3 regions of the Lysinibacillus sp. GW821-FHT14F06 genome follow, and region 2 is predicted to be linked to each of the others. Evidence: predicted binding sites of a transcription regulator. Region 2 holds the regulator's gene; each other region holds the start of a gene.

Region 1 (4,331 bases), on a different contig from region 2:
AAGAGTATGGTTGGGGCATTGATCGAGTGAAAAAACATCAGGATTGGAACGGAAAATACTGTCCACATCGAATTTTGAGTGAAGGGCGATGGAACAGCTTCCTAAAACGAATTGAACAGGCTATGAAACCAATAGCAACTATTAAACAGAAGGAGGAACCACAAGTGACAAACACACTAACATCAACAGCTAAACAGGATTTAAAGGATTTGTTAAAAGAAACGAAGAAACGCGGAATTTTGAAGGTTGACCATAGTGATCGAGTGGATTGTATGTCGGACGGTGAAGCATTAGGATTACTTATTTCTGTTGTGAAACGAACGTTATAAAACATTTAATGACCAGGTAATCACAAAAAAATGTGAGCCTGGTCATTTTTTATTACGATTTTTTAATTCCTCAATGTAAGGTTGGTGGTATTTATCTTCTAATTCTTTACGTTTTTTTATAGCTTTTTCTAAATTCGTAAATCTACCACCATAGTAACTTTTACCTTTAACCCGTATTCTAACAACATAAACTTCCTCGCCTTTTCTGTTATAATCGACAGTTATTCCTTTTGCTCCGGATTTTCCAATCTTAGATTTTCTCGTTAACAAAGGTACTTTTACGCCATCAATAGACAATTCATCTTTTAGAGTTTTACGCATATTCGCACTAAATTTTTCATAATCGGCATTACAACCACAAGATGTTGTATTTCCTTTTTTTAAATTATCCCCAAGAACTTCTGTTTCTCTACCACAGTCGCATACACACAAATAAACTAAACCTTGATGATGACCAGTAGAGCTTCTTTTTGCTCCTCTTTTTTCTTTTACAACTAATTTTTCAAAACGATCATCAATTTCTATCTTCGTCCTTTTTTGCATATATTCACCTACTTTCGTATAAGGAAAGGGTAAAGATTATCTACACCTAATCCTCTATATAATTGATTTCATTTCCGTTTTTATCACACTCAACTAAATCATTATAAAAGTGCCCACGCTGTTCAGCCCGCTTTAAATATTCTTGAACATTTTTAAAATCCTCTTGAAGTGACTCATCCTCATTATATATCTCTGTAAATTCACTAACTACAATTTCTGTCCATTCAGCCATTGTTTTAACTGCACCAGTGTCTACATGTTTTAAATACATCTTTTTATCCTCCAGTCCTTCTAAGCGATATTTTTTCGGATTTGGTTGAGTAGCATCAATTGCCCAGCTGTTGCCTATTTTTTTAGCTATTACTTCACCAGACTTACACATGCGTTTGATGTGATCTTGTGAAAGGTCCCATAACTCAGATGCCTCTTTTGTATCTATTATATTGTCTAAAATGTTCATCACAATTATCCTCCTATACTACATATTTAGTGATGATTTCATTTCTGTGTGCTTCAACAATTTTTGCTACTTTATCGCCAAGACCTTGAAAAGTAGCGTTGCGTCCTTGTGAACCAACCTTGCCGTCCTTTAGAGAGATGAATATAGTATTTAGAGAACGCCCTTTATTCGTTTCAATATTGATATATAAACGATGTAAGTTAGTATTACGTTTCCATTCCTTAAATGTGATTTGTAAAAGGTCTACTTCATACCCGAATGCATAAACATCTTTCATTTGCTCAACGTATGTTTTAGTGGCTTCTTTCGTTTCAGCCCAAGCTATTTTTAAAGAAGTCGAGAAGTAAGATTTTACTGATCCACCGAATTTAGCTGCACCTTCTTTAGCAATTTTCCAAGCTCTTTTCATAACATTCATCATACTTCCTCCTCTTTAAATGTCCGTTGTCGGTTATTTGTTAATATAAATATATCACACCTTAAAAAGTCCGTCAACGGATAATATGGAAGTTATCAAAAAAAGAAATGACCAGATAATCGTAAAAACTTATGAGCGTTATCATTTTTTTATTGCTAATTACAGAACATTTGTTCTATAATATAAACAAACAAATGTTCTGTTTAAAGGAGGAGTGATGAAAATGGCCAAAAAGGAATCTAAGGCAAAAAGAAAAGAACCAAAGCATCTAGACAGGGATGAATTGGACCTTGAAGAAATCGCTTATGCTTTAACTGAAGCATTAGAGGAATCTATGTACAAAGCTTTTACAATCTATAAAAAGGACGCGCCACTTCTAGGTATAGTCAGCAAAATGGATGCAAACACTAGATTAATTCACATTAAAGATAAGTACAGAATTGTCCATAAAGTACATTTCTTAGATATATTAAGTGTTTCTAATGTTGAGGATTAATGGAGAGTGATTGTGATGTTAAGAGATCGTGGAAATATTAAATGGTCTGGAATGCTACTATCTGAGCATCTTGTCAAAATAAGAGAATGGAAACAAGAACAATATTATGATCAAAAACGCGATTTAACCGAGTGGGAACTAGAAGAGATAGAACTAACAATTCAACGTGCTTTTAAGATGCGACAACTTGTTACACTCACTCTATGGGACGACAATAAGTTACGCAATGAAACTGGACAGATTACTGGAACAGATACGATTAAAAAGGAATTGCTACTGGATACAGATATGGCGATTAAACGTATATCATTTGAGGAAATCCAAGATGCAAAGCTGGTAGATGCTGATGATTAATCATGAAGATCGTAGCTTGTTGTACGAGTATATAAAATTAGACATGGCAATAAAGTCATTGCAGCAAGACTATTCATCACTCGAAAAATTAAAAATGTCAAAGGTCTACATTAATATTGTAGAGGACTTATTAAAAAGTATTAGAAACGATTTTTACAATAAAAAGAGGGTCCTGGCTAAGAAAAATATTGCTGTTGTGAAGTGGATTCAAATTGATGAATATTTCAGTGATGTGACTGTTAAAACAGCTGGAGAAGATGAAGTACTGCGTTATGCCAAGCAAGCATTAAAAACTCAGGTGGAAGAATTGATAAGTAAATACCTGAATAATTAATCCGACATATAGTCACTCATTTTATATTAGTGAGTGGCTTATTTTTATAGTTAGACAAGATTAGATTCAATAAAATACACGAATACTAAAGCATGGACATCGAGACATTACACATTATAGCGATTCGTTGTTTTGAACGTATTCGAACGAAATGTATATTTTTAAGAATTTACACTTATGGAGAAGAGGATGGCAATTTAGCATTTTATGGTTTGTACAAATGCAAGCGTAGATTTGTGGTAAGAAAAGTAATTTTAACATTTAATGGCGAATTTATTGCCATTATCACACTATAAATAAGAGAATTTTGTCGTATTTTGACGAAAAGTAACATTTATTTTTAGAATGGGTGTGAAACCCATTTAAAAATAATGTTGACAATGCTACCATAAAAGTAACAGGAAATAAGGGGAACCTTTGTTCTGAAATCTGTAATGGAGATGATTGAAATAAAATGTGAAAAAACAAAAAAACACACCTCAAGTTGCACCTTGAGATGTGGAAAAATTCGAGTGACATCCACTCAATAAACCAATACTAATTATAACCGATAATGGTTATTAATCAATATTATAGCCAAAAACGATTGTAATTAAAAGTAAATAAAAGTGGATGTCCTTCAAAAATGAGGGGGATAAATCATGCAAAATCAAACTATTGTCCAACAAGCATTCATTAAAATCATGGAAGAACGAATTTTCCAAGTAGCATGGGAGAAAGCTAAAAAAGATGAAAAATATATTGAATCAGAGAATAAAAGAATTATTGCATTTGATTTATTAAGTAAATCTTTAAACACTGATAAACAAAAACGCCTCTTACTTGAATTAGAAGCTATTTGGGAGTTAACGGAACGTTTTATGCAAGAGTATGTATATCGTCAAGGGATACAGGATAGCCAAATGATTCATAAAGAGTTGCACTCTTTTGGCATTGATGTTACGAAAGAAAGTTTAAATGTTTAAAAAAGAAAAGTTACTCATATAAACTAAATGAGTAACTTTTTTATTTGTAAGTATAGTGAAAATGACTTTCTTCTATTATATAGCTAAAAATGCGGTTAAATGTCGAATCATAATAATGATAGACGGTTGACGCCCCCTGATTTGCCCCCTATACTAAATCTACTTATAAACCTTTAAGTATTATAGTTTAGTATATTGGTTGATTCGAAAAGCTCAAACACATTAAAAAATACATAAAAATTCTACACTAATAAACGTGTAATTATAGGGTAATAAAAGAGCTTCAGCATTTTTATCATAAACTGAGTATACGTTAAATCAGGTTTTAACGTGTATTCAGGTTTCTTTCAACTAGGCAAAGACAATAGGAAAAACCTTTTTCGTTAAAATGTCGAAAAATTTAAAATTATTTATCCCGAATGTAATATCATT
Region 2 (4,331 bases):
TAGAAAAGTTGACGAGGTGTTTATTTATGAGTAAGTTTTGCCCTGATTATATGATTACCATGAAGGATTTCGTAAAGGAGGGCTCTGCCATCTTGCGAAAGAAGACAAACGAGGTGATGTTACCTGTAGCAAAAGAAGATCAAGATGTATTACGATGTATGCTTCAATATTTAAGGAACAGCCAAGATCCAGACATTTCGAAAAAATATAAATTACGCCCAGGATCAGGATTATCCGCCAACCAAATTGGACTTAGCAAAAGAATGTTCGCCGCTCTATTTGAAGAAGGTAATCAAATGTATGAATATATGCTCGTTAACCCTAAAATCATTCGTCACTCTTTAAACATGATTTATTTACCAGAGGGAGAAGGTTGTCTTTCCGTTAATAGGAAGATTAATGGCTATGTACCACGATATGAAAGAATTAAAGTTAAAGCATATGACATTCTTGGTCAAGAAATCATTCTTCAATTTAACGGCTATGGTGCCATCCTAATGCAGCATGAAATCGATCATTTAAACGGAATTATGTTTTATGACAGAATAAATCAAGAACATCCATTTAAATTACCCGATAATGTAGTGATTGAGAGCTTGTATTAATCTCGCTCTCCTATTTCATCAGTGGGATGGGCAAAACTCCCACTGATCTTACATTATTCACTTATCAACTTTTTCTGATGCTCCTGATATCTTCGATGTACTGTTGCCTTACTAACATCAAAGCCTAAGCCTCGAAGTGTCATGGCAATTTCCTCAAACGTAAAGCCTTTGTTTCGAAGAGTAATAATTTCCTCAATCGGCACTTCCTTACGCTCCTGCCCATTTGGATTTCCACGATTCGATAGATTGTTTTCAGGTCTATAGCCCTTTTCAACAGCTCGACGCATACCACGTCGTATTTTAGCATTATGGATTCTGCGCTGGTATTCCTCTACTATCGCTAATATTTCGAGCAGCATCGTATCCATTTCATTTAATTGTACAGGGCCTGCATCTCGCATGGAGAAAACATCCGTTTCCGTTTTTTGCAATAAATGCAGCACTGCCATTCTGGCATTTCCACGTCCCAAGCGTGTTTCATCCTGGACAAATAGCGCATTAATTTCCTGTTCTTTAATGAAATCAAGCATTTCAAGTAAGCCATCTCGCTCCACATCATAGCCACTATGCTGATCTAGAAAAATGCCCTTTATATCGTAGTTCTGCTCCTTGGCATAGCGTGTTAATTCTTCCTGCTGACGCTCTAGCGAGGAACTTTGTGTCTCTTTTTCTGTACTCACGCGGCAATAGATGACGGCTGATTGTTGTTTATTTATCATTGTTCATTTCTCGCAATTTCAATAGAGTTTATGGGATTGGCTTGGTTTCCCACCACTGGAATGACTAATGATTTACCAGCAACAATTTGAACGTTTGGTAATTCATTTTCCGCCTTTACAAGCTTAATCCAGTCTTCCTTACTCATTTTACCACGGTATTGCTCTGCTAACGACCATAGGTTATCCCCATGCTCCACTTGTATTTCCTTGTAAGTCACCTCACCAGGATCTGTTATGTAAAGGTATCCTGCAAATAATAGGCAAGCCCCTAATAAAATGGAGATATGCGGATTTTTCTTTAACCAATTCATCGTTATGACCTCTTTTCTAGAATGTTTGTTCGGAATGTATGTTCTTATAATAGTGCGAACAAACGTTTTTGTCAAACACTTTTCGAACCTATGTTTGCATAAGTGTTCGCATTCTGCTATACTATCTAATAAGAAGAAATATAAGAAAAAAGAGGTGAGCAATCATGAAAAAAGTTTCGAAAAGACAAGAAGACATTTTAGCCTTTATCAAAGAAGAAGTACGCGCAAAGGGGTATCCACCATCTGTACGTGAAATTGGTGAAGCAGTTGGACTTGCTTCAAGCTCAACGGTTCATGGACATTTAGCTCGTTTAGAGCAAAAGGGCTTTATCCGCCGTGACCCAACGAAGCCACGTGCGATTGAAATTTTAGAGCCAGAAGATTCTATTCAAAAGCAACATGTTATTCACGTCCCACTTGTAGGGAAGGTTACAGCAGGTTCTCCAATTACAGCTATTGAAAATATTGAAGAGTATTTCCCGCTACCAGATACTTATGGGACAAGTGAGGATCAATTATTTATGCTAGAAATTATGGGTGAATCCATGATTGAAGCTGGAATTTTAGATGGAGATTTAGTCATTGTAAAGCAAAAATCAACAGCAGATAATGGTGATATTGTCGTGGCTATGACAGAAGAGGATGAAGCAACCGTTAAGCGTTTCTTTAAGGAAAAAAGTCATTTCCGCTTACAGCCTGAGAACTCCACAATGGAGCCAATTATTGTCGATCAGGTTTCTATTTTAGGACAAGTTGTAGGCCTTTATCGTCGTGTACACTAAAAAATATAAAATTATTGAATGATTTTAAGAGGATGATATGTTCCCCGATGAGCATATACCTCTTTTTCTTAATTTTAGACATAGAACAAAATTCAATCTACATAGGGAGTGCATCTATTTGAAACAAAAAATCAAACAAGCTGTGCAAGAAGCTTATACGACAATGTATAGCTCCTTATACGATGAACAAATTTATGCGGCTGTTTTAGTGACAGATGGAGATTGTGGTAGCCTTTATTTAACAATGGGAACTGAAAAATCACTAATTGAAATTGGTCAAAACTATGAGGATGCCCCCGAGGATTATCGCTTTTTAAAGGATGAATATTTACATTACGATGAAACGGATATGCTCGAAAAGGTAAGTCGTGAATTATTGGATATTGTATTGCATATTGAAGATGAAAAATTTATTGAACATAAAGAAATGCTGCATCAAGCAATGTGTGATACGATGTATGAATTGAAACAGGAGGGCATTATTGACGAAAGCATTTTTGTTTTTATTTCGGTGACTGATGATAATGAAGAGGAAATGCTGGAGTTATCGTCAGCGAGGCGTTGTAATTCTAATCATCCCCTACTTCCTGCGTTTGTGCGTAATTGGGGACATTAAATACTCTATTGTTCTAAAGCAAGAAGATGTCGAAGAAGATTTTTCGCCATCTTCCTTTTGTTTAGCTGGTTTACAAAAAAAGAATCCACTTTAATATGGATTCCTTGCAAGCACTATGCCTCTAATTTGAATTTCAAGCTTGCCTTGATAAAAGCAGTAAATATTTTCTTTGATACTTCATCCCCTGCCATCGCCTGCTCCTCTGGATGCCACTGTACTGCCAGACAAAATGGGTGGTCCTCGTGTACGACCGCTTCTACAATTCCATCACTGGATTTGGCTGCTACCTTTAATTTCTCAGCTAATACATTAACTGCTTGATGATGAAAGGAATTTACAGCAATTTTCTCTTTCTCGGTGAATCTGTTTAATAATGTATCAGGTGTAACCGTAACATAGTGGGTAGCCACGCCCCGAGTTGCCTGCTGCATATGCTTTAATAATTTTTTACTATGATATTCGCTCTCCATATCCTGATAGACATTGCCTCCAAGAGCCACATTTAATATTTGAATACCACGACAAATACCAAAAATTGGCATATTACGAATAAAGGCTGCCTCGATTAAAGCAAGCTCTACGGAATCTCTTTCAGGATGTATCTTCCCTAATTTAGGTGCTGGCTCTGCATCAAAGAGAAATGGATGGACATCACAGCCTCCTGATAGCAATAATCCATCTGTCAACGACAAAATTTGTGCAACATCCTCCTCTATGCCAAGAGGAATAATTAGCGGAATGCCCCCAGCTTCGATAATACTATTGCTATAGGCAGCATTTAATCTTGCTGACAAATCATCCTCCACAAAGGCCGTTATGCCAATAACTGGCTTCACTTTATCCCCTCCAAGATTGTAAGTTATTCCTTACCACAAGCCAAGATACCAATTCATCAAGGCATCCCCATAAAAATAAACAACGATAGCCGCAGCAGCAATGGATGGACCAAATGGTATTGGGGTCTTTCTACCCTGCTGCCGTGTTCTTAACACTATAATGCCTACAACCATTCCGATAACAGCGGCTAAAAATAATGTTAAGAGTGCATGTAGTGTGCCCAATACAAGCCCAAGTAAAAAGAATAATTTAATATCCCCTCCACCCATACCTCCCTTTGACAACACAGCAATACTATATAATATGCCAAAGCCAACGACTGCACCCAGCGCACTATCCCACCATGGGGTTAACGGTGAAAGCACACGTCCTATAAAGAGCAATGGTAGAAAAAAGAGTAGTACTTTATCAGGAATAAGCATATAGGCAAAATCCGATACAACAATAATAACAAGTAATGA
Region 3 (4,331 bases), on a different contig from region 2:
AGAAAGGTGGATGATAGGGGGCATCATGACTAATACTCTTTCGCTCATTCATGTAATGCTTATAGAGCATTGATGCATTGACAAATTGTTTACTGATAGATGCATATTGAATAGGTAATTCTATTTGTTTATCGTTTTTTAGCGTGATAATACAGCCTAATTTACTCGGTATAATATTCGAAATGGCGTGAAGACCAATCCAAATATTATGGATGGAGTTCGGTGAGTAAGTTGGTAAAAAGATACATGGGAAACCATAATCAAAAGCCACTACGATTGGTAGTTTATGCTGATTGCCAAAAAAGCGTTTAGCGGAATATTTCGCAGCTTCATAGGTTGTTCCAAGTGAGATACAAGATTTGCGTAGTACGTGCATCGGTTTACGAGTAACAATTAGCTCATTATGTTTGTCGATAACCCGTGTGAAGATTTTTGATCCATGCTCGATAGGTTCAAGTAAATAGGTGTTGAAAGACATTAAATATCCATTGACATAGTTTGTTTGCATAAATGAAGTTCCTCCTTTTTCTATTGATAGCTGTAGTGTAGAGGATAAAATAAATTTTTGATAATATAGATAAAACGTGAAACCTATTGATAAATGAAGAAAAAGTGTAGAGAATTTGCTTTAAATGAACAGAGTTTAGTGGCTAATCCAAGTTATTTTCAGTTCTTAAGCATTGCATTTTAATTTCAATTTTCATATAATTTAGAAAAGGATCGAGGTGAGATCGTTGGATAAATATTATTCGTATACAGATTTTCTAAAAGCCGTTGGTCAGTCAAAGCAAGTTGATGAGGCAGAGAAATTATTGAACGAGATTTATTTGGATTTATTTTTAAATCATATCCAGCGTATGCATCGTGAAGAGCAGCTCATGGTTCTGATAGATAGAGCACTCGATGAAAAAGATGAAAAGGCATTTCATCTATACGCACATGAACTAACAGCATTACGCCAAGCAGCAAGTGAATAATATGACTAACCCGCTCTCCAAAGATTAGAGGGCGGGATTTTTTGTGTACAAATTAGTAAAAGAGTTAACTGGTCATTTGTTAATCTAAAAGTATAGGTACTTGCTCAATAAATAGAGAGAGTGGCTCAGAAAGAGAAGAGTTGAAGAGAAATACAGTCAATTAGTAGAGAAATCGCTTGTAAAGTGGAAGAATTTGCTCAATTGGTGAGGGTAGTTGCTTGCTCAAAAAACGTGAGTACATGCTAGGTATTAAAGGTTCATCACCAAAAGATGTGGTTGACATTTTTAATTGTAATAGTAATTGACTGGAGCGGAGCCAGTGTGACTCCTAGGGGATTAAGCGTCCTGGATGAGACCCTGGAGCGAGCAGCGCGAGTGAAGCGGCTCATCGGACGCCCCCTGGAAAGCACACTGGCGGAGCGGAAGTCAACCACAAGTTATGGTGAATAGCCGTATTAAAGGTAAAGTAGGGATTAAAAGGAATATATTCAGCTAAGGAGCTTGAAAACTGGATGAAGCGGCTATTATAAGGGTAGGAAGATATTCAGTAATTTACTTGAATGATTAGTAAATATACCGTCATTTTAGCGAATTAGAAAACAATTTACAAACATTCGTTCGTTAAATGTTCGAAATTTCAGTGCTGCTATGCTAAAATAAATGTACAAATTGGTAGGAAAGGACGGGGGTGTGAGTGCAAGCATTTGATTTACAAGCGCCATATCAACCTAATGGAGATCAACCACAGGCAATCGCGGAATTAGTGGAGGGTGTACATGCAGGTAAACGTCATCAAACATTACTTGGTGCAACAGGAACAGGAAAAACGTTTACCATCTCTAACGTTATCCAACAGATCAAAAAACCGACACTGATTATGGCACACAATAAAACACTAGCTGGTCAATTGTATAGTGAGTTTAAAGAGTTCTTCCCGAATAATGCGGTGGAATACTTTGTCAGCTACTATGATTATTTTCAGCCAGAGGCCTATGTACCGCAGACGGATACTTATATCGAGAAAGATTCAAGCATTAATGATGAAATTGATAAATTGCGTCACTCTGCGACATCTGCATTATTCGAGCGCGATGATGTCATTATTATTGCATCTGTGTCCTGTATTTATGGTCTAGGTTCTCCAGAAGAATATCGTGAACTGGTCGTATCAGTGCGTACGGGAATGGAAATTGAACGTAATCAGTTGCTTCGAAAATTGGTCGATGTACAGTATGAGCGTAATGATGTGAGTTTTACACGTGGGACGTTTCGGGTACGTGGTGATGTAGTGGAAATTTTCCCAGCATCACGTGATGAACATTGTATCCGCGTGGAATTTTTCGGGGATGAGATTGATCGAATTCGCGAAGTGGATGCGTTAACTGGAGAAATACTAGCAGAGCGTGATCATGTTGCTATTTTCCCAGCGTCCCACTTCGTTACACGAGAAGAAAAAATGCTAAAAGCTATTGATAATATTGAAAAAGAGTTGGAGGAGCGTTTAGCTCTTTTACGCGCAGAGGATAAATTGTTAGAGGCGCAGCGCTTAGAGCAACGAACTCGTTACGATTTAGAAATGATGCGTGAAATGGGTTTTTGCTCGGGTATTGAAAACTACTCGCGTCATTTAACATTGCGTGAAGCGGGGGCAACGCCATATACACTACTTGACTATTTCCCTGATGATTTTTTACTGGTTGTCGATGAAAGTCACGTTACTTTGCCACAAGTTCGAGGAATGTACAATGGTGACCAGGCGCGTAAAGGTGTGTTAGTTGAGCATGGCTTCCGTTTGCCATCAGCACTAGATAACCGCCCTTTACGTTTTGAAGAATATGAGAAACATATACATCAAGCTATTTATGTATCCGCAACACCTGGCCCGTATGAGCTTGAGCATACGCCAGAAATGGTGCAACAAATTATTCGTCCAACTGGGCTGCTTGATCCACAAATTGACGTACGTCCTATTGAAGGGCAAATTGATGATTTAATCGATGAGATTCAAGGTCGTATCGCTCGTGATGAACGAGTGCTTGTTACAACTTTGACGAAAAAAATGTCAGAGGATTTATCAGCTTATTTGAAAGAGATGGGCTTAAAGGTGGAGTATTTGCATTCAGAGATTAAGACGCTAGAGCGAATTGAAATTATTCGCGAGCTGCGGAAAGGTACTTATGATGTACTAATCGGCATTAACTTATTGCGAGAAGGTCTAGATATTCCTGAAGTTTCTCTTGTGGCGATTTTAGATGCTGATAAGGAAGGATTTTTACGTTCAGAGCGTTCATTAATTCAAACGATTGGACGTGCAGCACGTAATGCTAATGGTCATGTCATTATGTATGCAGATAATATGACGGATTCGATGAAAAAGGCAATTGAGGAAACGAAACGTCGTCGAGCATTGCAAATGGCGTATAACGAGGAGCATGGTATTACACCGAAAACGATTGTGAAGAAAATTCCTGATGTTATTCGTGCGACACAGGTGGCAGAGGAAGAAGAGACTTATGTAGCGAAGGCCACAAAAGGTAAGAAGCTGACGAAGGCGGAAAAAGAGCAGTTACTTGCTACACTAGAATTAGAAATGAAGGAAGCAGCAAAAGCACTCGATTTCGAGCGTGCTGCAGAGCTTCGCGATACAATATTTGAATTGAAGGCAGAAGGGTGAATGACTTGTGAAAAATACTGAAATCGTCGTGCAAGGCGCACGAGCACATAATTTAAAAAATATTAATGTGACAATTCCACGAGATCAATTAGTTGTATTAACAGGTTTATCAGGCTCAGGGAAATCGTCATTAGCATTTGATACGATTTATGCTGAAGGGCAACGTCGTTATGTAGAGTCTCTTTCTGCCTATGCTCGTCAATTTCTTGGCCAAATGGACAAGCCTGATGTTGATGCGATAGAGGGATTATCCCCTGCTATTTCGATTGATCAAAAAACAACGAGCCGTAACCCGCGTTCAACAGTTGGTACAGTAACTGAAATTTATGATTATTTACGTTTACTGTATGCACGTATTGGCAAGCCTATTTGTCCAAATCATGGTATTGAAATTACTTCCCAAACGATTGAGCAAATGGTTGATCGCTTATTGACATATCCAGAACGAACAAAGATGCAGCTCCTTGCGCCAATGGTATCTGGACGTAAAGGGACACATGTAAAGCTATTGGAAGATTTAAAAAAGCAAGGCTTTGTGCGTGTCCGTATTGATGGCGAATTACGAGATTTAGATGATGCCATCGAACTTGATAAAAACAAGAAGCATTCCATTGAAGTTGTAGTGGATCGTGTTGTGATGAAAGAAGGCATTGCAGCACGTCTTAGTGATTCCTTAGAAA

The links. Region 2 encodes LexA, which represses DNA repair genes until DNA is damaged. Its sites were predicted from a motif close to CGAACATATGTTCG; they were not measured.
Region 1: a site for LexA is predicted at 1,938-1,951, ahead of AC1RNS_RS16525 (YolD-like family protein). Genes of this name have one in related genera too.
Region 3: a site for LexA is predicted at 1,585-1,598, ahead of uvrB (excinuclease ABC subunit UvrB). Genes of this name have one in related genera too.

What each region holds. Positions count from the first base shown of each region.
Region 1 is NZ_JBXAPF010000019.1:25,711-30,041, forward strand. Features, by position in the region: gene AC1RNS_RS16505 (peptidoglycan recognition protein family protein) at 1-329, shown strand, start outside; gene AC1RNS_RS16510 (AP2 domain-containing protein) at 372-872, opposite strand; gene AC1RNS_RS16515 (helix-turn-helix domain-containing protein) at 919-1,335, opposite strand; gene AC1RNS_RS16520 (hypothetical protein) at 1,346-1,750, opposite strand; gene AC1RNS_RS16525 (YolD-like family protein) at 1,974-2,246, shown strand; gene AC1RNS_RS16530 (YolD-like family protein) at 2,262-2,600, shown strand; gene AC1RNS_RS16535 (YhjD family protein) at 2,593-2,934, shown strand; gene AC1RNS_RS16540 (hypothetical protein) at 3,576-3,899, shown strand.
Region 2 is NZ_JBXAPF010000001.1:125,951-130,281, reverse strand. Features, by position in the region: gene AC1RNS_RS00600 (helix-turn-helix transcriptional regulator) at 1-34, shown strand, start outside; gene def (peptide deformylase) at 27-605, shown strand; gene AC1RNS_RS00590 (YneB family resolvase-like protein) at 659-1,324, opposite strand; gene yneA (cell division suppressor protein YneA) at 1,321-1,635, opposite strand; gene lexA (transcriptional repressor LexA) at 1,800-2,417, shown strand; gene AC1RNS_RS00575 (DUF4303 domain-containing protein) at 2,536-3,033, shown strand; gene AC1RNS_RS00570 (gamma-glutamyl-gamma-aminobutyrate hydrolase family protein) at 3,147-3,869, opposite strand; gene AC1RNS_RS00565 (prepilin peptidase) at 3,900-4,331, opposite strand, start outside.
Region 3 is NZ_JBXAPF010000014.1:53,450-57,780, forward strand. Features, by position in the region: gene AC1RNS_RS13950 (competence protein ComK) at 1-508, opposite strand, end outside; gene AC1RNS_RS13955 (IDEAL domain-containing protein) at 735-977, shown strand; gene uvrB (excinuclease ABC subunit UvrB) at 1,672-3,651, shown strand; gene uvrA (excinuclease ABC subunit UvrA) at 3,659-4,331, shown strand, end outside.